2 regions of the Serratia sp. Ae19-1 genome follow, and region 1 is predicted to be linked to the other one. Evidence: predicted binding sites of a transcription regulator. Region 1 holds the regulator's gene; the other holds the start of a gene.

What was found. Region 1 encodes PhoB, which activates phosphate uptake and scavenging genes when phosphate is short. Its sites were predicted from a motif close to CTGTCATAAAACTGNCNNAT; they were not measured.
Region 2: phoA (alkaline phosphatase) is a predicted target of PhoB. The motif match lies at 5,847-5,866, and genes of this name have one in related genera.

Annotation. Positions count from the first base shown of each region.
Region 1 covers NZ_JBCHWD010000001.1:120,060-131,053, forward strand. The annotation lists gene sbcC (exonuclease subunit SbcC) at 1-3,068, opposite strand, end outside; gene sbcD (exonuclease subunit SbcD) at 3,065-4,297, opposite strand; gene phoB (phosphate response regulator transcription factor PhoB) at 4,513-5,202, shown strand; gene phoR (phosphate regulon sensor histidine kinase PhoR) at 5,227-6,543, shown strand; gene AAIE04_RS00670 (PstS family phosphate ABC transporter substrate-binding protein) at 6,558-7,520, shown strand; gene brnQ (branched-chain amino acid transport system II carrier protein) at 8,005-9,321, shown strand; gene proY (proline-specific permease ProY) at 9,395-10,801, shown strand; gene AAIE04_RS00685 (HigA family addiction module antitoxin) at 10,846-10,994, opposite strand, start outside.
Region 2 covers NZ_JBCHWD010000001.1:674,211-685,580, reverse strand. The annotation lists gene AAIE04_RS03400 (GNAT family N-acetyltransferase) at 1-388, shown strand, start outside; gene AAIE04_RS03395 (P-loop nucleotide/nucleoside kinase family protein) at 421-918, opposite strand; gene AAIE04_RS03390 (LysR family transcriptional regulator) at 1,089-1,985, opposite strand; gene AAIE04_RS03385 (isochorismatase family protein) at 2,118-2,849, shown strand; gene AAIE04_RS03380 (antibiotic biosynthesis monooxygenase family protein) at 2,883-3,230, opposite strand; gene AAIE04_RS03375 (cytochrome P450 family protein) at 3,243-4,262, opposite strand; gene AAIE04_RS03370 (ArsR/SmtB family transcription factor) at 4,343-5,026, shown strand; gene AAIE04_RS03365 (glutathione S-transferase N-terminal domain-containing protein) at 5,101-5,808, shown strand; gene phoA (alkaline phosphatase) at 5,939-7,366, shown strand; gene AAIE04_RS03355 (malate:quinone oxidoreductase) at 7,828-9,408, shown strand; gene AAIE04_RS03350 (helix-turn-helix domain-containing protein) at 9,615-10,073, shown strand; gene AAIE04_RS03345 (fimbrial protein) at 10,147-11,187, opposite strand; gene AAIE04_RS03340 (fimbria/pilus outer membrane usher protein) at 11,199-11,370, opposite strand, start outside.

The sequences.
Region 1 (10,994 bases):
GTGCCGAAGCCTTCGTCGAGGAACAGCGAGTCGATGCTGGTTTTATGGCTGACCAGATCGGACAACGCCAGCGCCAGCGCCAGGCTGACCAGGAAGCTCTCGCCGCCGGACAGGGTGCGGGTATCGCGCAGCGCATCCGCCTGCCAGGTGTCGACCACCTGCAGTTCCAGCGCATCGCTGGTCTTGCGCTGCAGCAGATAACGTCCGTGCAGCCGGCCGAGCTGGTTGTTGGCCAGGTAAACCAGATGATCGAGCGTCAGCCCCTGAGCAAAGCGGCGGAACTTGTCGCCTTCTTTTGAGCCGATCAGCTGGTTGAGGTAGCTCCAGTCATCGTAGTCTTGCTGGCTGCGGGCGATCTGCTCGAACAGCGCCTGCTGATTGAGGCGGCGGGCGGCGTCGCTTTCCAACTGATTGCGCAGTTCGCCCTGGCGCAGCTGCAGCACCTTCAACTGCTGCGCCAGCTCGGCCAGCGATTGGGTGAGCGCATCGATATCCGCGTTGGCTTCATCCAGCCCTTCAGGGCGATTCTGCCGATGCTGCTCCAGCGTTTGCGTCGCCTGTGTCAGCAGGGCGGTGGCCTCTACCTGCCGCTGTTGCAACTGCTCTTTGCGCTGCTGCAATTCGCGGCGCAGGGCGTCGTCCAGCAGCGCGGCGGCGAAGGCGGTTTCATCGACGAATTCGCTGTCGGCCAGCGCCTGCTGCCACTGCTGCTGCGCCTGCTGCAGCCGTTCCTGCATTTGGGCGTGTTGCTGTTGTAGCCCGGCCTGTTGGCCTGCCAGGCGTTCGCGCAGTTCCTGCGCCTTTTGCCACTGCTCGGCAGCCTGAACACTGGCCTGTTCGCAGGCGGTTTGTTTGGCGCGCAGCTGTTCGCGCACCTCGGCGATCCGCTGTTCGCCGAACAGCGCCAGCCGCTGCGCACGCCGTTCGGCGAGGATTTTCTCGCCTTCTTGCCAGCGTTGTTGCAGGTCTTGTTGCTGTTGCAGGCTATCGGCGTGGTTTTTTTGCAGCAGCGTAAAGCGCTCTTCGAGCAACGCCAGCTGTTGCTGCGCCTGCTGCTGCTGCGTTTGCAACGCCGCGAGCGCGTCTTTCGCCTGCTGTACCGCCTGCGCCGATTGTTCATGCTGCTGCAGCGCCTGTTGCCCGCGCCGCTCTTCATCGTCGCAGCCACTCAACCAGGCGCTGAGCGGTTCGTCATCCACCAGCGTAAAGTCGAACGCCAGCGGCGCGCTGAGCTGCTGCCACTGCTGCTGTTGGCCGGCCAGCTGCTGTTCATCCTGCGCGATGGTTTGCTGCTGGCGCTGCTGCTGTTCCAGCAGGCTTTCGCAGCGGGTGCGCAGTTCAGTACCCTGGGTTTGCAGTTTCTCGGCCAGGGTGCGCATCTCAACCAACCGCCGCTCCGTCGCCGAAGGCTGCACCGCCTGATATTGCTCCACCGCCGGGTGGGTGGTCGAGCCACACAGCGGGCAGGGGGCGCCACTTTGCAGCAGGGCACGCTCCGCTTCCAGGCTGACGATGCGTTTTTCCAGCTCGTGGATCCGCTCTACTTCCTGCAGCTGCGTCTTGTGTTGTTTGAATTGCTGGCGTGCGCTCTCCAGCTGTTGTTGCAGCTCGGCGAGTTGCGTTTGTCGTCCGGCGTGCTCCGCTTGCTGCCGGGTCAGCCGCTCGCGGGTCTGACGGTGGAGGGTGGCGAGCGTGGACAACTGCTGACGCGTTGGACGCAGATCCGCCAGGGTACTCAGGCGCTGGCGCAACGGGGCCAGCGGCGTTTGCGCCTCCAGCGCTTGCTGCTGCTGCTGTTGAACGGCCAGCGCTTGGGTCAGCGCGTTCAATTGCTGCTGATGCTGTGCGCCCTGCGTCGTCAGTTGATTGCGTTGAACGGTGAGCTGCTCCAGCGCCGCCTGCTGTTGGGCGCACTGCTGCGCGGCAGCATCGCCGGCCTGTCGCCGTTCGGCCTGTGTCGATTGCAGTTGGGCGATCTGATGATCGAGCGGGGCGACCTGCTCATCGATCAGCTGTTGCTGTTGCCGCATGTGCTCGGCATGGGCTTGCTGCGCCAGGCGGGTCTTTTCTACCGCCTGCTGCAGCGGCGCCAGCTGCGCCGACTGCTGTTCCTGCTGCTGCGTCAGCAGGGCCGCTTGCTGCTGTATCGTCTGCAGCTCGGCGCGGCAGCGATCGCGTTCGCCGCGCAGCGGCCGCAATTTTTCGGCCGGTTCGCTGAGCGCCAGCCGCTGGAGCTGCGGGGCGGCCTCGGCCTGCTCGCGTTGGGCGTTTTCCAGCCGTTGCCGCCCCTCGTTTTGCTGTTGCCGGAATCGCTGCCATTGTTGTAACCAGCTCAGCGCCTGTTGCTGTTGCCGGGTTTGCTCGCCGAGAGCGCTTTCCTGCCCGCTCAGCGCCGTCAGCTGTTCGACCAGGGAGTGGCGCTGTTCGTCGTTCAGCAGCTCGATACCGCTGGCGCGCTGATGCAGCCCATCCAGATCGGTTTTGGCCTGTTTGTGGGATTCGAACACCTGTTCGGACAATCGCCCGTAGATTTCGGTGCCGGTCAGTTCTTCCAACAGCTCGGCGCGATCGTTGGCGTCGGCGTTGAGGAAGGCGGCGAACTGCCCCTGAGACAGCATCATCGACTTGGTGAAGCGGCCGAAGTCCAGCCCGGTGATGGCGGCGGTGATCTCCAGCTTGTCGCGCACTTTGTCCGCCAGGATCTTGCCGTCTTCGCGGCGCGCCAGTTCGACTTTCGGCGCCTGCAGGTTGCCGTCCGGCGCGTTTTTGGCGCGGCGCTGACTCCAGAAGGCGCGATAGCCGACGCCCTTGACCTCGAACTCGACTTCCGCCAACGATTCGGCGGTATGGCGGGTCATCAGTTCATTCTGGCTTGGCGTGACGTTGAGGCGCGGCGTCTGGTGGTATAGCGCCAGGCAGATGGCGTCCAGCAGGGTGGTTTTGCCCGCGCCGGTCGGGCCGGTAATGGCGAACAGACCGTTGCTGGCGAACGGCTCGGCGGTGAAGTCAATCTTCCATTCGCCCTGCAGCGAGTTGAGGTTTTTTAAGCGCAGGCTGAGGATTTTCATGGGTTGTTCTCCTCGGCGTTGTGCTGCACCGCATCGACCACCTGGCGGAACATTTGGCGCATCCGCTGTTGGCGCGTTTCGGGCAGCTCAGTCTCCTGCGCCAGGCGCCGCTCGAACACTTCATTGACGCTCAGTTCGTTGAGCGTTTCCTTATCCTGCTGTGCGATCGCCTGGCGGCGCTGTTCTTTGCTGCGCCGCAGCAGCACCACTTCCACCGGTAGCTCGTCTGCCAGCAGCTGAATGCGGCGCTGGATGTCGCTGAGGTAGTCCTGCGTCGCCACTTCGATATCCAGCCACACCGGCAGCTCACCGTCATAATCGGCAAACTGCCGCAGCTGCCGTTCGATCTCGGCCAGATCGCCTTTGATCAGCTGCATGGGCTGAAACTGCGGGATCGTTAACGCTTCCACCTGCTGCAAAGCGCCGTCGGCGAAATCGACCATAAAGACGCTTTTGGCTTTGCCCAGTTCATCGAAGCTGAGCGGGATCGGCGAGCCGCTATAGCGAATGTGCTCCGATTTGGCGACGTTCTGCGCGCGGTGGATGTGGCCCAACGCGATATAGTCGGCGGGAGGAAAGGCCTGCGCCGGAAAGGCGTCGAGGGTGCCGATATAGATGTCGCGCACCGAGTCGGAGGTGGTGACGCCGACGGTGGTCAGGTGGCCGGTGGCGACGATCGGCAGCGGCAGGCCCAATTGGTCGCGGTGCTCGCAGGCCGCCTGATACAGCGTTTGGTAATGTTCGGCGATGGCTTCCTGTAACGCCTGCTGTTTCTGCGCGCCGGATTCGCCGGCGCGGCTGGTGAGCAGATCGCGTGGCCGCAAGAACGGGATGGCGCACAGCACCGCGCCCGGCTGGCCGTCGCGCCGGTTCAGCACCAGGATCTGCTGTTCGGGGGCGCTTTGCGCGCTCGCGATCACCGTGGTGTTCAGGCAGGAGAGCAGTTCACGCGATTCGTTCAGCGTCGCCACCGAATCGTGGTTGCCGCCCAGCACCACCAGTTGGCAGCCGGTGCGCTGCAGTTCCACCACGAAGCGGTTGTACAGTTCGCGGGCGTAGCTGGGCGGCGAGCCGGTATCGAATAGATCCCCGGCGACGATCAGCGCATCCACCTGCTGCTGCTCTACCTGTTTGATCAGCCAGTTCAGAAAAGCCTGGTGCTCGGCGGCGCGGCTTTTGGTGAAAAAGTACTGGCCAAGGTGCCAGTCAGAGGTGTGGATCAGGCGCATGACACTCCCGGGTGCAAAGGTAATGGCGATGATTATAAAGGCCGCGGCGCCGGCTGTCCCGGCGCAATGGCGAGGGCAGCGGAATGATTTTTCTTTACTATGGGAAATAATCGCTATGCTTACTGCCTATAACAGCCGCTTTTTTTCATAAAAGTGTCACAAAACTGACGCATAATGGCGCCCGCAAAGTCGCTAACACATTGGCAGGATTGACGATGGCAAGACGCATACTGGTGGTGGAAGACGAAGCGCCGATCCGTGAGATGGTGTGCTTTGTGTTGGAACAGAATGGTTACCAACCGTTGGAAGCCGAGGATTATGACAGCGCCGTGACGCGCCTGTCTGAGCCGTTCCCTGATTTGGTGTTGCTCGATTGGATGCTGCCCGGCGGTTCCGGCATTCAGTTTATCAAGCATATGAAGCGCGAAGCGCTGACCCGCGATATCCCGGTGATGATGTTGACCGCGCGCGGCGAAGAGGAAGACCGGGTGCGCGGCCTGGAAGTGGGGGCGGATGATTACATCACCAAGCCGTTCTCGCCCAAGGAGCTGGTGGCACGCATCAAAGCGGTCATGCGCCGTATTTCACCGATGGCGGTGGAAGAAGTGATTGAAATGCAAGGACTGAGCCTGGATCCGTCCTCCCACCGCGTGATGGCGAACGATCAGGCGCTGGACATGGGGCCGACCGAGTTCAAGCTGCTGCACTTCTTTATGACCCACCCGGAGCGGGTTTATAGCCGCGAGCAGTTGCTTAATCACGTCTGGGGCACTAACGTTTATGTGGAAGACCGTACCGTTGACGTGCATATCCGTCGGCTCCGCAAGGCGTTAGAAACCAGTGGGCATGATAAAATGGTTCAAACCGTTCGGGGCACCGGCTACCGGTTCTCAACGCGCTACTGATCGCGCCGCGCTGGAGAATATGCCGTGTTAGAACGTCTGTCGTGGAAGAGGCTGGCTCTGGAGCTGGCTCTTTTTTGTCTGCCCGCCTTACTGCTGGGGCTGATTTTCGGTTATCTGCCCTGGTTCCTGCTGGCCTCAGCGCTGGCTGCGCTGGTGTGGAATTTCTACAACCAGCTCAAACTCTCCCATTGGCTGTGGATCGACCGCAGCATGACGCCGCCGCCCGGCCGCTGGAGCTGGGAGCCGTTGTTCTATGGCCTGTATCAGATGCAGCAGCGCAACCGCCGCCGCCGCCGCGAGCTGGCGCTGCTGATCAAGCGCTTTCGCAGCGGGGCCGAATCGCTGCCTGACGCGGTGGTGATGACCACCGTCGAAGGCAATATCTTCTGGTGCAACGGCCTGGCGCAGCATCTGCTCGGCTTCCGCTGGCCGGAAGACAACGGCCAGCACATCCTCAACCTGCTGCGTTATCCGGAGTTCAGCCACTATTTGCAACAGCAGGAGTTTTCGCGCCCGCTGACGCTGCAGTTGAACAACGAACATTACGTCGAATTCCGCGTGATGCCCTATTCCGAAGGGCAACTGCTGATGGTGGCGCGCGACGTCACCCAGATGCGCCAGCTGGAAGGGGCGCGGCGCAACTTCTTCGCCAACGTCAGCCATGAGCTGCGCACGCCGTTGACGGTGCTGCAGGGCTACCTGGAAATGATGGGCGACGAAGAGCAGGACGGCTCGCTGCGTAGCAAGGCGCTGAGCACCATGCAAGAGCAGACCCGCCGGATGGACGGGCTGGTCAAACAGCTGCTGACGCTGTCGCGCATCGAGGCGGCGCCCAATGTCGACATGAACGAACGGGTGGATATCCCGCTGATGCTGCGGGTGTTGCAGCGCGAGGCGCAATCGCTGAGCGGCGGCAATCACGAGATCGCTTTCCGGGTGAACGAACAGCTCAAAGTGTTCGGCAATGAAGACCAGTTGCGCAGCGCGGTGTCTAACCTGGTGTACAACGCGGTCAACCACACGCCGAAGGGCACCCATATCGAAGTCAGCTGGCAGCAGACGGCACATGGTGCGCAGTTCCAGGTCAGCGACAACGGGCCGGGCATCGCCGCCGAGCACCTTCCGCGCCTGACCGAGCGTTTTTATCGCGTCGACAAGGCCCGTTCGCGCCAGACCGGCGGCAGTGGGCTGGGGCTGGCGATCGTCAAACACGCGCTCAGCCATCACGACGCGCGGCTGGAGATCCTCAGCGAACCGGGGATCGGCACCCGCTTTATCTTTACCTTACCCAACCGGTTGATTGTTCCGGCCGCTTTATCAGAGAATGCGGTGAAAAATTAACGCGAGACACCGGTATGACCCGAATTACCCGAGGGCTGTTGCTTTGCCTGGCGCTGCTGGCCGGACGTGGCGCACTGGCGCAGCCCGACGGCATGCTGGCGGGCAATCTGTCCAGCGTCGGCTCCGACACCCTGGCGAACCTGATGGCGCTGTGGGCGCAGGACTTCAGCCAGCATTACCCCAACGTTAATCTGCAGATCCAGGCCGCCGGTTCGTCGACCGCGCCGACCGCGTTGGCGGCGGGCGCCGCGCAGCTGGGCCCGATGAGCCGGCCGATGAAGGCGGCCGAGGTTTCGGCGTTCGAACACCGTTACGGCTATGCGCCGCTGGCGGTGCCGGTGGCGGTGGATGCGCTGGTGGTGTTGGTGCATCAGGACAATCCGCTGCGCGGCCTCAATTTGCAGCAGCTCGATCGTATTTTCTCCGCCACCCGGCGCTGCGGTGAAAGCCAGCCGCTGACGCGCTGGGGCGAACTGGGTCTGAGCGGCGACTGGGCGACGCGCTCGCTGCAACGCTTTGGCCGCAACTCGGCTTCCGGCACCTACGGCTATTTCAAACTGCGCGCGCTGTGCGGCGGCGATTTTATGCCGCGCGTCAATGAGTTGCCCGGTTCGGCCTCGGTGGTGCAGGCGGTGGCCGGTTCGCTCAACGGCATCGGCTACGCCAGCATCGGTTTTCGCGCCAGCGGCGTGCGGCTGCTGCCGTTGGCGGAGTCGGGGGAGGATTATGTCGCGCCTACCGCCGCCAACGTGCGCAACGATCGCTACCCGCTGTCGCGCTACCTGTATATCTACATCAACAAAGCCCCCAATCAACCGCTGGAGCCGCTGACCGCGGCGTTCCTCGATCGTGTGCTGTCGACCGCAGGACAGAGCCTGGTCAACCACGACGGCTATCTGCCTCTGCCGCCGGCCGCTCTGCAGAAGACCCGCCAGGCGCTCGGGCTGCAGCCGCTTGCGCCGGCCATGATGCAATAAGCGACAAAAAGCGACGTAATTTTCGCCTTTTCTCACGCCGAAATGGAGCTTATGCCACGCGAAAACCGGGCTTTTATTGGCGTTTTCGCGCGGTAAAGTGATATATGCTTCACGTTTCGTGAATTGGCTGTTCAAAAATGATACAAATCATGTAGTGTATATTTATTGATAGCCAATATGATCGACTGGTGGCTAAAGTTTATATGGTCGATAGCTCTGCTTTTCGCCGTGCGTCTTGCCTTGAAGCGCTATAAACGTTTACCTTAGCCCTCGTTGTCGGATTAAACCTCCATTTTATAACTCCTAAAACTTTGCCCATCTTCATGAGCGGCCACTTTCGAATAGGGACATAAACGCCGGAACGATTGCGTTTAGGGTGCTTATTTGGCGCTGCGATGGTCGGGCATGCCGGCAACCGGGTGGGGCGTCACGCCACCACGCTATCGGACAATTTTTTTCATTTGAACAGGCAACACGACATCGTATGAGTCATCGTTTAACGTCAAAAGATATCCTGGCATTGGGCTTTATGACCTTTGCCTTATTCGTCGGGGCCGGGAACATCATCTTCCCGCCGATGGTCGGTTTACAGTCCGGTGAACATGTCTGGACTGCGGCGCTGGGCTTCCTGATCACCGCCGTCGGCCTACCGGTCATCACCGTCATCGCGCTGGCGCGCGTCGGCGGCGGCATCGACGCCCTCAGTTCGCCGATTGGCCGCGGCGCCGGCCTGCTGCTGGCGACCGTCTGCTACCTGGCCGTCGGCCCGCTGTTCGCGACGCCGCGCACCGCCACCGTCTCCTTTGAAGTGGGCATCGCCCCGCTGACCGGCGACGGCGCCATGCCGCTGTTCATCTACAGCCTGGTGTATTTCGCGCTGGTGATTGGCATCTCCCTGTATCCGGGCCGCCTGCTCGATACCGTCGGCCACGTGCTGGCGCCGCTGAAGATCGTCGCGTTAGCCGTACTGGGCATCGCCGCGTTGCTGTGGCCTGCCGGCGCGCCGATTCCGGCGACGGCGGCTTACCAGAGCGTGCCTTTCTCCTCCGGTTTCGTTAACGGCTATCTGACCATGGATACGCTGGGCGCGCTGGTATTCGGCATCGTTATCGTCAACGCGGCGCGCTCGCGCGGCGTGAAAGACGCCGGTCTGTTGACCCGTTACACCATTCTGGCCGGTTTGATCGCCGGCGTGGGCCTGACGCTGGTTTATCTGAGCTTGTTCAAGCTGGGTTCCGGCAGCGGCGCGCTGGTGCCGGACGCTACCAACGGCGCGGTGATCCTGCACGCTTACGTTCAGAACACCTTCGGCGGCCTGGGCAGCTTCTTCCTGGCGGCGCTGATCTTCATCGCCTGCATGGTGACTGCGGTAGGCCTGACCTGCGCCTGCGCCGAGTTCTTCGCGCAATACCTGCCGTTCTCCTACAAGACGCTGGTGTTTATTCTGGGCCTGTTCTCGATGGTGGTGTCCAACCTCGGTCTGAGCCACCTGATCCAGATCTCCATTCCGGTGCTGACCGCGATTTACCCGCCGTGCATCGTGCTGGTGGTGCTGAGCTTCACCCTGCGTTGGTGGCACAGCGCACCGCGCATCATCGCGCCGGTGATGCTTGTCAGCCTGTTGTTTGGTATCCTTGACGCAGTGAAAGCGTCCAGCTTCCAGCAGCTGCTGCCGGCCTGGACCACTCACCTGCCGCTGGCGGAGCAGGGGTTGGCATGGTTGCCGCCTTCGCTGCTGATGCTGGTGCTGGTCGCGATTTATGATCGGGTGTGCACGCGTTCTCAAGTGACCGCGCACTGATAATCCCCCGGCTTAATCTAGGGCCACGGACATGTCCGTGGCTTTTTTACGTTTAAAACTATGGGTCATCTTCATGCAACAACAGTCACCCACCACTGCCCCCGACAATAAGCTGAAACGCGGCCTCAGCACGCGTCACATCCGCTTTATGGCGCTGGGGTCGGCCATCGGCACCGGGTTGTTCTACGGCTCGGCGGACGCCATCAAAATGGCCGGCCCGAGCGTGCTGCTGGCTTACCTGATCGGCGGCATCGTGGCCTTTATCATCATGCGCGCGCTGGGGGAGATGTCGGTCAACAACCCGCAGGCCAGCTCGTTTTCCCGTTACGCGCAGGATTACCTCGGCCCGATGGCGGGCTACATCACCGGCTGGACTTACTGCTTTGAAATCCTGATTGTCGCCATCGCCGACGTGACTGCTTTCGGCATCTATATGGGCGTCTGGTTCCCGGAAGTGCCGCATTGGATCTGGGTGCTGAGCGTGGTGCTGATCATCGGCGCCATCAACCTGATGAGCGTCAAGGTGTTCGGCGAGCTGGAGTTCTGGTTCTCGTTTTTCAAGGTCGCCACCATCATCATCATGATCGCGGCCGGCATCGGCATCATCATCTGGGGTATCGGCAACGGCGGGCAACCGACAGGCATTCATAACCTGTGGTCGAACGGCGGCTTCTTCAGCAACGGTTTTATCGGCATGATCCTGTCGCTGCAGCTGGTGATGTTCGCTTACGGCGGCATTGAAATTATCGGCATCACCGCCGGCGAAGCCAAAGATCCGAAAAAATCGATTCCGAAGGCCATCAACTCGGTGCCATGGCGCATTCTGGTGTTCTACGTCGGCACGCTGTTCGTCATCATGTCGATCTACCCGTGGAACCAGGTGGGCACCAACGGCAGCCCGTTCGTGCTGACCTTCCAGCATATGGGCATCACCGTGGCGGCGGGCATCCTCAACTTCGTGGTGATCACCGCTTCGCTGTCGGCGATCAACAGCGACGTGTTCGGCGTCGGCCGCATGCTGCACGGCATGGCCGAACAGGGGCACGCGCCGAAGATGTTCAGCAAGGTATCGAAACGCGGCATTCCTTGGGTGACGGTAGTGGTGATGATGCTGGCGCTGTTGCTGGCGGTGTACCTCAACTACATCATGCCGGAGAGCGTGTTCCTGGTGATCGCTTCCCTGGCGACTTTCGCCACCGTGTGGGTGTGGATCATGATCCTGTTCTCCCAAATCGCCTTCCGCCGCAGCCTGAGCAAAGAGCAAGTGAAGCAGCTGGCGTTCCCGCTGCGCGGCGGGGTGTTCACCTCGGTGGTGGCGATCGTGTTCCTGGTGTTCATAATCGGCCTGATCGGCTACTTCCCGACCACCCGCGTCTCGCTGTACGCCGGCCTGGTCTGGGTGGTATTGCTGCTGGCGGGATACTGGTTCAAGGTCAACCATCAGAAAAAACGCGCGCCGTTGGCGACGCAGCAAGACTAAATGGAAAACACCGGCTAAGGCCGGTGTTTTTTTAGGGGCTGGCGTCAAGCGAAGTCCAGCTTGCGCAGTTTCGATACGTCGATGGATTGCCTGGCCTGCCACAGATCGTAAGCATCCTGCATGCCCATCCACACCTGTTCGGAACTGCCTATCACGATGGACAGGCGGATGGCCATTTCCGGCGAGATATCGG
Region 2 (11,370 bases), 550 kb from region 1:
GCTGCGCGCAGCAGGTGCGCTCACCCTGTCGCTGATCGCCGAACAACATGGCACACCGATCGGGCACGCCTCCCTCTCTCCGGTCGTACTCAGCAACGGCGCCGCCGATTGGTACGGGCTGGCGCCGGTATCGGTACTGCCGGCTTACCAAGGCCAGGGGATCGGCAGCCGCCTGATCCGCCAACTGCTGGCCGAGCTGCAAGCAGAGCGCGCCGCAGGCTGCGTGGTGCTGGGCGATCCGAACTATTACGGCCGTTTCGGCTTCCAGGCGCAGACCGCCCTGACCCTGCCGGGCGTACCGCAAGAGTACTTCCGCGCCGTCGCCTTCCAGGGTGGGCTGCCGCGTGCTGAAGTCGCTTTCCACGCCGCGTTTAACGCCGAAGCCTAACCCTGTTACCGGCGCCATTACGGCGCCGGTTTTCAGTCCTGTTCACCATAGCGTACCACCGTCATTCCTTCCTCTTCCGTCGGAGGAACGAAGTACTGCGCCAGGTGCTCAAACTCCGCTTCGCTCAGGGTAAACGGATGCTCGCCGCGCGCATTCCTCAACGCTATGCGGCTCAGGCACTGCGCATGGCTGACGTCGAGATAGTGCAGGCAGTGCGCGACGCCGGCCTCCTCCGCCAGAGCTTTGGCCCAGCGCCGCCGGTCCGGCGTATTCATCGGGAAATCGAGCGCCACCGACCAGCCGCCGCGCAGCAGTTGAACGATGTGCCCGCCCAGCGCCCGCCACAATCGGGCGGAACAGCGCGCATAGTCTTGCAGGGTGGTCATCTCCTGTTCATACAGCGTCGCCAGCCACGCATCTTCAACCAGCAGCAGCGTTTGCGGCTGCTGCGCCAAACGTTGCGCCAGCGTCGATTTGCCCGCGCCGGCCTTGCCGCACATCAGGTGTAAAACTGCAGGGTGGGTTTTCATAATGTTCTCCGGTCTTTGCCGGAAGGGGATAAAAAAACCCGCCTTGCCGGCGGGTTTTTTATTTGCGACAGACGCGCTATCCCACCCTTCGGAGAAAGGTGATAATAATTTGCGCGAATGGGCGGTAAGATTTGCTCATGTCTAATGAATATGACAATCCAATACCGTTGTCAATCCGGCGTTCTCAGCCCACATTCACGCACAAACTCGGTGAACAACCTCACCTTCCGCTGCAAATGCCGGCGCGTCGGATACACCGCAAACACCTGGTGCGTTTCGGCGGCCATTGCGGGGAACAGCGGCACCAACCGACCGGCGGCGATCTCGGGATCGGCCACGAACGACGGCAGTGAACCGATCCCCAACCCCGCCACCAGCATATCGCGTAACATCAGGCTGTTGTTGGCGGTGAAGCGCGGCGTTAACGCCACGCTCAGGCTGTCGCTGCCGGCGCTAAACTGCCATTGTCCCGGCCTTTCCGCCAAAGAATACGCCAGGCAACTGTGCCGCTGCAGTTCCTCCGGCGCCCGTGGCGCACCGTGCTGCGCCAGATAACCGGGCGCGGCGCAAATCCGTTGCTGTATCTCCCCCAGCGCCTGCGCGCTGAGCGATGAATCCGGCAACCGCCGACGAATGCGCAGTGAGATATCGAAACCGGCTGCCACCACGTCCAACACGCGATCATCCAAAGTCAGTTCTACCTGCAATTGCGGGTAACGCTGCATAAATAGCGGCAACAGCGGCGATAGCACCGTCAGGCCAAACGAGAGCGGCGCATTAACCCGCAGCATGCCGGAAACCTGCTGCGTGCTGGCCGCCACCGTCTGTTCCAGCGCGTCGAATTCGCCGAGCAGCCGGCAGGCTTCCTGGTAATAGAGCTGGCCGGCTTCGGTCAGACTCATGCTGCGAGTGGTGCGCACGATTAACAGCGTACCCAATCGATTTTCCAGCTGCTTAATCTGCTTGCTCAAGGCCGCCGGCGTGATCGCCAGATCCTCCGCCGCCTTATAGAAACTGTTGCGTTCGACCACGCGGCGAAAGGCGCGCATCGTCAGTAGCACATCCATATTATGTCCTACAGGTTAATTATAAATTCAATAAACCACAGATTATTAACCCCATCAACATCAGTAGACTTTATCCAACCGCTTCCCTGAGTGGTAAGTGAACTTAATTTACTGATAATCGTGGAGTTAATAATGAAAAAGACCCTATTCGCCCTGATGTTCGGCCTGAGCGCCGCCACCGCCCCCGTCGTCGCGCTGGCGCAATCCCCTGTCGCCGACAGCCGTCAGGCGGGTTATGTGCAACCGCTGACCGCCGACAACAGCCTGTTGCTGCTGGTCGATCTGCAGGACATGTTCGGCATGACCGTTTCTTCTATCGATCAAACCAACCTGGTGAATAACGCCGCCGGTATCGCCAAGGCCGCCAAGGTATTCAATGTGCCGACCATTCTGGCATCGGCCAATGCCAAAAGCTTCGCCGGACCGGTATTCCAGCAGGTGACGCAGGCGCGCCCAGACCTGCAGGTGTACGATCGCACCGCCATCAATGTCTGGCAGGACCGGCGCGTGGCGGATCTGATCAAGCAATCCGGCCGCAAGAAAATCATCATCGGCGGGCTATGGACCGCCAGCTGCGTGATGCTGCCGGCGCTGTCCGCCCTGGGCGAGGGTTATGAGGTTTATATCCTGTCAGACGTCACCGGCGATATTACGCCAGACACGCAAAACAACGCCATGCAGCGCCTGGTGCAAGCGGGCGCTACCCCCATCAATTGGGTGGCGCTGATGCTGGAATGGCAGCAAGACTGGAGCCGCAAGGCCACGGCGGGAGGCGTATTGCAGATCGCCCGCGACCACGGCGCCGCCTGGGGAATGGGCGCCAGCTACGCCGGAGCGATGAAGGTGGGCAGCGAGGCGAAATAAGTGGATGAAAGCCCGCCGCCGGCGGGCTTTTACTCAGGTGCAGTGATAGCAACGGCTGTCCGGCGGCGCCTGCTCGCGCTGGTCCAGCCCGTAATCCCGCACCACCTCCGCCACCCGCAGCCGATACTGCGCCAACACCTCGCCACGGCCGCGCGCCTGCGCCGCCCGGTGCTGTTCGAGATTGCGCCACTGCTGCACCGCCGCCTCGTCGCGCCAGAAAGAGAGCGACAGCAGGCGCGCAGGTTCCGTCAGGCTTTGGAAGCGCTCGATGGAGATGAATCCGTCGATCTGCGCCAGCAGCGGCTTCAGCTCCGCCGCCAGCGCCAGGTAGGTATCGCGCTGCCCGTCGGCGGCCTGCAGTTCAAAAATCACGGCAATCATCCTCGTCTCCTCTCAACGGTAAAATTCCGGCACGCGCGCATTCAGCGAACGGCGCCACTGCACCGATTTCAACGCCCGCTCATCAATATCCAGCGAACACAGATGCGCAACGCCGCAGCGCGCGATAATCCTCGCCCAACGTTCGCCCGGGCAGCGGTGCGCCCCCGCGCCGAAGGCCAGTTCGCCGTCGGCACCGAGCAGCAGCAAGACGGTCTCCCCCACGCGCAGCGTGCAACCGCCAAGCTGCGTCTCGCGCAAGACGAAACGGCGCGTGTTTTGGATCGGCGGCGTTAGCGCCCGTACCCGATCCAGCGCAATGTCCACTTCACCGTTCTGCCGAGCCAGCCAATACGCCTGTCCGATCCAGCCCGCCGTCGCCTCACAGGCCTGAAACAGCAGGCCGAGCGCATTGGCCAACTCAAGCCGGGCATCGCCAATCTCCCGCTCCAAAGCCTTGCGCAGCACGCCATGCTCCGCCATCAGTTGGGCGCTGAGCCGCTGCGCTGCCGCTATACCCCGCGCCAGCTGCGGCGGTGTGCTGCCAGGTGCGATACAGCGGACGAAGTCCAGACCGTCGTCGATCAGGCATGGCCATTGCGCCCTGGGCACACCCAACAATGCGCCGAGGCTGCAGAGTGGCAATCCGTAGTTAAAGCGAGTGATCGCCGCCGCATCGGGCACCTTTGGCGCTAACCACTCAGCGCATTGTGCAGCGGTTTGCCGAACCAGGGCATCCGAACAGACGGCCAGCGCCCGCTGCAGCGCCGCTTTAAGCGCGTGGTGCTGTTCGCCGTCGCGCATCCGCACCAACCCGGCGAACAGCGGCGCCATCGGCGTCTCCAGCAAGGCCACCGGCACCGGCTCATCGGCCGGCCGAACGCCGAGATCGGCATTGAGCAGCGCTTCCCTCACTAGCTGCGGCGCCGCGGCCACCCAACATTGCCACGCGCTATCCCAGCTCAGGGGCGGCAGAGCGCGATAATGGGCCTGCGGCTCGGCGGCGAGCGCGGCGGCATAAGGACACACGGACATGGTTTTCTCCCTCGTAGCCAGATGGCGATAACCACAGGCTAACGATGGACGCGCCGTCATACTTCGTCTAACCTCGAAGTATGCATAACATCGAGATAGAAGATCGTTTAGCGGCGCTCAGCGCCGCCATCGCAGACCGCACCCGGGCGCGTATGCTGTGCCTGTTGATGGACGGGCGCGCCTACACCGCCACCGAGCTCAGCGCGGCGGTCGAGGTTGCTCCCTCCACCGCCAGCGCGCATCTGGCGAAACTGCTGGAACAGCGGCTGATCGCCTGCCTCAAACAGGGGCGTTACCGCTATTTTCGGCTGGCCGGGCAACCGGTGGCCGCCGCGCTGGAAGGCCTGATGGCACTGACGGGCGTGCCGCGCCCGTCGGTGAAGAGCAGCACGCCGACCTCGCTGCAATATGCCCGCACCTGCTACGACCATATGGCGGGCGAGGTAGCGGTGAAGCTGCACGATCGGCTGCATGCGCTGAACTGGTTGAGTGGCGAGGAAGACTACCGCTTAAGCGACGCCGGTCAGGCCGCGCTGGCGCGGCTGGGCGTCGATTGTTCCCCTGCCCCCACCCGCCGCCGTTTCGCCTGCGGTTGTCTGGACTGGAGCGAACGCCGTGCCCACCTCGGCGGCGCGCTTGGCGCTGCGCTGCTGAACGCCTTTATCAAACGCGGTTGGATGCTGCGCCAACTCGACAGCCGCGAGCTGCAGCTGACCGACGCCGGTAAAAAAGCGCTGGCCGCACATTTTGAACTCACGCTGTAGCTCTGCGTCGGGGTAGTTTTACTGCAATACTCAAGGGGTACGCTTAAACGATCCCGCCAACCCGAGGAGTTTCCATGCTCGATTCCACCCAATTCCCGATCGTCAAACGCTGGCCGGCTCAGCATCCGGAACGGCTGCAGCTCTACTCTCTGCCGACGCCGAACGGCGTCAAAGTGTCCATCATGCTCGAAGAGATCGGCCTGCCCTATGAAGCGCACCTGATCGACATCGGCAACAACGAAACCTGGACGCCGGAATTCCTGGCGCTGAACCCGAACGGCAAGATCCCGGCTATCATCGATCCCGACGGCCCCGATGGCCGGCCGCTGCCGCTGTTCGAATCCGGCGCTATTCTGCTCTACCTGGCGGAAAAGAGCGGCCGCTTTCTGCCGCAGGATCCGGCGCAGCGTTACGAAACCATTCAGTGGGTATTCTTCCAGATGGCGGCGGTCGGCCCGATGTTCGGCCAGCTCGGTTTCTTCCACAAATTCGCCGGGCGCGAATATGAAGACAAGCGGCCGCTGGAGCGTTACAAAAATGAATCGAAACGCCTGCTCGGCGTGTTGGAAACGCGCCTTGAAGGCCGCGACTGGATCATGGGGGCGGACTACAGCATCGCCGATATCTCGCTGCTGGGCTGGGTGCGCAATCTGATCGGCTTCTATGAGGCGCGCGAGCTGGTGGAGTTCGACCGCTTCCCGCGCGTCGCGCAGTGGCTGGAGCGCGGGCTGGCTCGGTCGGCGGTGCAGCGCGGGCTCGCGATCCCGGCGCGCCCAGCCTGAATGCCAAACGGGATGACCGTCAGGTCGTCCCATTTTCGCTGTCATAAAATTGTCATCCCTCTGCTCTACTCTCCTTACGTAACAATTTGATGTTATTTACATTGTTGTATTACGACAAGGAGCTTACCCCATGCAACCTGCTGTATCCCTGATCGCCGGCGCCGTGCTGTCCGCCCTGCTCTGTTCCTCCGCCCTCGCGGCGGAAACCTCGGCCAATGCCGATGGCCTGACCGAGCGCGCCGCGCGCGGCAACCTCGTCGAACCGGGCGGCGCCCGTCGTCTGGCCGGCGATCAGACCGCCGCGCTGAAGGCGTCGCTGTCGGACAAACCGGCGAAAAACGTGATCCTGCTGATCGGCGACGGCATGGGGGATTCCGAGATCACCGCCGCGCGCAACTACGCTGAAGGCGCGGGCGGTTACTTCAAGGGCATCGACGCCCTGCCGCTGACCGGGCAATACACGCATTACTCGCTGGACAAGAAAACCCACAAGCCGGATTACGTGACCGACTCCGCCGCCTCGGCCACCGCCTGGGCCACCGGGGTGAAAACCTATAACGGCGCGCTCGGCGTGGACGTGAACGGCAAAGACCAGCCGACGCTGCTGGAGATCGCCAAAGCGGCCGGCAAGGCCACCGGCAACGTCTCCACCGCCGAACTGCAGGACGCCACGCCGGCGGCGCTGGTGTCGCACGTCACCTCGCGCAAATGCTACGGCCCGGAGGAAACCAGCGAGAAATGCGCCGCTAACGCGTTGGAAAACGGCGGCCGCGGCTCCATCACCGAACAGCTGCTGAAAACCCGCGCCGACGTCACGCTGGGGGGCGGCGCGAAATCCTTCAACCAGCTGGCAAAAAGCGGAGAATGGCAGGGGAAATCGCTGAAAGACCAGGCGGCGGCGCAGGGCTATCAGTGGGTCAGCAACGCGGATGAACTGCAGGCCGTCACCCTGGCCGACCAGCAAAAACCGCTGCTGGGCCTGTTCGCCGACGGCAACATGCCGGTGCGCTGGCTGGGGCCGAAAGCCAGCTACCACGGCAACCTCGACAAACCGGCGGTAACCTGCGAAAACAACCCGGCGCGCACCGCCGCCACGCCAACGCTGGCGGCGATGACCGAAAAAGCGATCGCGCTGCTTAAAGACAACCCGAACGGCTTCTTCCTGCAGGTAGAGGGCGCGTCGATCGATAAGCAGGATCACGCCGCCAACCCATGCGGGCAGATTGGCGAAACCGTCGATTTGGATGAAGCGGTGCAAAAAGCGCTGGCCTTCGCCCGCGCCGACGGCAACACGCTGGTGATCGTCACCGCCGACCACGCGCATTCCAGCCAGATCGTCGCCGCCGACGCCAAAGCGCCGGGCCTGACCCAGACGCTGACCACCAAAGACGGCGCGCCGATGACCCTGAGTTACGGCAACTCGGAAGAGGAGTCGCAGGGGCACACCGGCACCCAGCTGCGCGTTGCGGCCTATGGCCCGCACGCCGCCAACGTGGTGGGCCTGACCGATCAGACCGATCTGTTCTTCACCATGCGCGATGCGATGGGCATCAAGTAACCGCCTTGTGAATCCTGGCCGCCCGCAATGGCGGCCATTTATTATTGGTTACCGATGCGTATTTGCAATTTAACCGCAATTATTGTGTGATAACGAAATAACGTTTAATTGCGCGACAATTAACCCCTGGAAATAACGCGGTTATATAGCCCTTCTGCCCTCTCTGTTTATTCCTGCGACAACAACCGGCCGTTTTTTGCTTATATTCATTTTTTTTAGTTACAAAAGTAGTTTTTAACATTCTCGCAAACAATAATACCCCGCCAGTAACGTGAACCGATCAATTTGCATCCGGACGGCCTGCAATAGTTCACTTTTCGTTAAAAACCCTATTAACAAAAAGGCATTATCGCTGCCTATCGGCTCACGCCGGGCGGTCGGCTTCATTATTTTCCAGGGTAACTCCCGCTAAATTCTTTCACCTGCAATGAGTAGAATTTACACACAAGAGATTTAATTCAATGAGAAAATTACTCGTCCTGATTTTCAGTCTCAGCCTGTTTAGCGTTACGCAGCAGGCGGCGGCTGAAGAGAAGAATAAAACCGTCGACGTGGTGTTGATCGGCGGCGGCATCATGAGCGCCACCTTGGGTACCTATCTGCATGAGCTGGAGCCGACCTGGACCATCGACATGTACGAGCGCATGAACGGTGTGGCGGAAGAGAGCTCCAACGGCTGGAACAACGCCGGTACCGGCCACTCCGCCTTCAGCGAAATGAACTACACGCCGGAAAAAGCCGATGGCACCATCGACATCAGCAAGGCGGTGAAGGTCAACGAGTCTTTCGAAATCTCCCGTCAATTCTGGTCTTATCAGGTGAAAAACGATGTCCTGAAAGATCCGAAATCCTTCATTAACAGCGTACCGCACATGAGCTTCGTGTGGGGCGACGACAACGTCAACTTCCTGCGTAAACGCTACGCGGCGCTGCAGCACAGCACCCTGTTCCGCGGCATGGAATACTCCGAAGATCCTGCGCAAATCAAGCAGTGGGCACCGCTGGTGATGAACGGCCGCGATCCGGCGCAGAAAATCGCCGCCACCCGCATGCCGCTGGGTACCGACGTCAACTTCGGCGTGATCACCCACCAGCTGGTTGACGCGCTGAGCACCAGCGACAAGTTCAAGCTGAACCTGAGCCACGAAGTGCGCGACATCAAGCGCAACGCCGACCAGACCTGGAGCGTGACCGTTGCCGATCTGAACCGCGACGGTAAAGAAACCACCGTTAACGCCAAGTTCGTGTTCATCGGCGCAGGCGGCGCATCCCTGACCCTGCTGCAGAAATCCGGCATCCCTGAAGCCGACGGCTACGGCGGCTTCCCGGTCGGCGGCCAGTTCCTGGTCACCACCAATCCGGAGATCGCCAACCAGCACCTGGCCAAAGTGTACGGCCTGGCCAGCGTAGGTTCGCCGCCGATGTCCGTGCCGCACCTGGATACCCGCATGCTGGACGGCAAGCGCGTGCTGCTGTTCGGGCCGTTCGCCACCTTCTCCAGCAAGTTCCTGAAGAACGGCTCGCTGTTCGACCTGCTGCACTCGCTGAGCACCTCGAACCTGATGCCGATGACCCACGTCGGTCTGGATAACTTCGATCTGGTGAAATACCTGGTCGGCCAGCTGATGATGAACGACGACGATCGCTTCGCCGCGCTGAAAGAGTACTTCCCGGACGCCAAGCAGGAAGACTGGAAGCTGTGGACCGCAGGCCAACGCGTGCAGATCATCAAGAAAGACGCGGATAAAGGCGGCGTGCTGCAGTTCGGCACCGAAGTCGTCAGCTCCGAAGACGGCAGCATCGCCGCTCTGCTGGGCGCTTCGCCGGGCGCTTCCACCGCTGCGCCGATCATGCTGCATCTGATGGAAACCGTGTTCAAAGACAAAGTGGCGACGCCGGAATGGCAGAGCAAGCTGAAAGAGATCATCCCGTCTTACGGCCACAAGCTGAACGGCGATATCGAGATGACCAACAAGATCCGCGGCTACACCAGCAGCGTGCTGGGTCTGAACTACATTGAAGTGAAACCGGAAACCAACTGATTTCCCAATCATTTCTTGCTGAAAAGGCCGCTTTATGCGGCCTTTTTTCTATACCCCTGCCGCTCAAAGAGCATTTTTGGTCACCTTTTTACCCCCGCTTCACCCTTGCGTAACGGCGTGCTCGCGCCTATTATCAAAGTATATTCTTGGATAATTAAGCTAAGTCACTGTGACCTGAATGTCGTTTTTGCGGGAGAACTAAAACCATGGATCGCGTCAATATCATTCACGATTTACTAGACTGGATTGAAACTCATCTGGATCAACCGCTGCTGCTGGACAACGTCGCAGCCAAGTCGGGCTACTCCAAATGGCACCTGCAGCGCATGTTCCGCAGCACCACCGGCCATGCGCTCGGCAGCTATATCCGCGAGCGGCGTCTTTCGCAGGCGGCGCAGGCGCTGCGTTCCAGCCCACGCCCGATCCTGGATATCGCCCTGCAATACCATTTCGACTCTCAGCCTTCGTTCTCACGCGCCTTCAAGAAACAGTTCGGCAAAACCCCAGCGGTCTATCGCCGTACCACCCGCTGGGACGTCGCGGAATGGCCGGCACAGCCGGTAGAAGTGGAGGCCGAACCGCGCCACGATGCTCCTACGTTGCCTCGTTGGTATGCGGGCAAGCCGCCGGAAGGCGTCTGCACCAGTTGGATGGGGCTGCGTTAATCAGCACGGTATAAGGTACAAAAAAGGGGTCAGTTCGCGCGAACTGACCCCTTTTTATTGAAGCGACACCGGATTATTTGAAGGTGACGTCGATATTCGCCGATGCGCTAAATGGCCCAACCTTAGGATTGGTGCTCAACCATTTCAGGCTGGCCAAAAAGTTCTTTTCAACGATGGTGCCGTTTACCAGCCCCAGATCGACCGGGCTGTTCATCATGATCGGCGTATTCGGCGTCGCCGCCTGCGAGATCAAAATACCGAAGCCGCTGTCGCTGGTCGGCAGGATCACGCTGTTATCCTGCAATGGATAGGTGGTGCTGAAGCTGGCCTGCAGCGTTTCCCCTTTGCAGTCTTGACCGGTCGTTGGATCGGACATATTGGCGGCGACCGAGAACGGCACCTGTTTCTCGATTTTACCCACCACCGCATTCTGACGCGGAATGGTGCCAAAGTTCACCGTCGAACCGTTGTTGGCCACCACGGTGATTTTCGGGTTGCAGGAGATAAACTGAATATTACCCAGCCCGGAGATGTAGGCGTTAAAGTTGCTGTTCGGCGTACTGTTCAAGCCGCCGACGCCATCGACCTGAAATACCGAATAGGCGTTATTGTCGTTTATCTTGCCGCCGGCCGGCGGCGCCTTGCCGGTTGCTTTAATATAGATAGCGTAAGACACGGTTACCGTAAGCGACTTAGCCGGAGACTGACAGCGGTTGCCCCAGGGACGGCATTCCGTACCAGGCCCGACATCCTGACGCGCGCCTTTAGTCGGTTTAACATCGATCCCCTGGTAAGTGACGCCCACTTCGATCGAGTTATGGATCTGACTCATGCGAGCTTGCGGATCCCAGTAAAGGTAGGCGTTCTCCCCTTTAGGGTTGTTCCAGTCATCCGTACATTGGAAAGTCGAAGTGAAAAGCTGCGAACGCCACAGCAATGCCCCCGGTGCCGTATTAGCCGTCGACACCTTGATGGCCTTATCCAGCACGATATCCTGACGGATGTTGCCGTTCTGCTTACACGACAGCGCATAGCTGCTCTGCGAAAACGCGCCCAGCGTGACCAGCAGCCCCGCCGCCAATCCGAGATTCTTATGCTTTAACAAAGAAGACATATCCTTTCCTTTTACGGTTTTCCGCAGGTCAGCGAAAGTTCCTGATAACCCATCAGCTGTTCGGTCGCCGCTTTCAATTCCGGCACCACCAGAGAGCAGCTTTCGCCCGCCTCGTTGCCCCATTTCACCAGCAGGCGATCCCCTGCGGAGGCACCTGAAATATAAATATCGCCGTTGGTACCG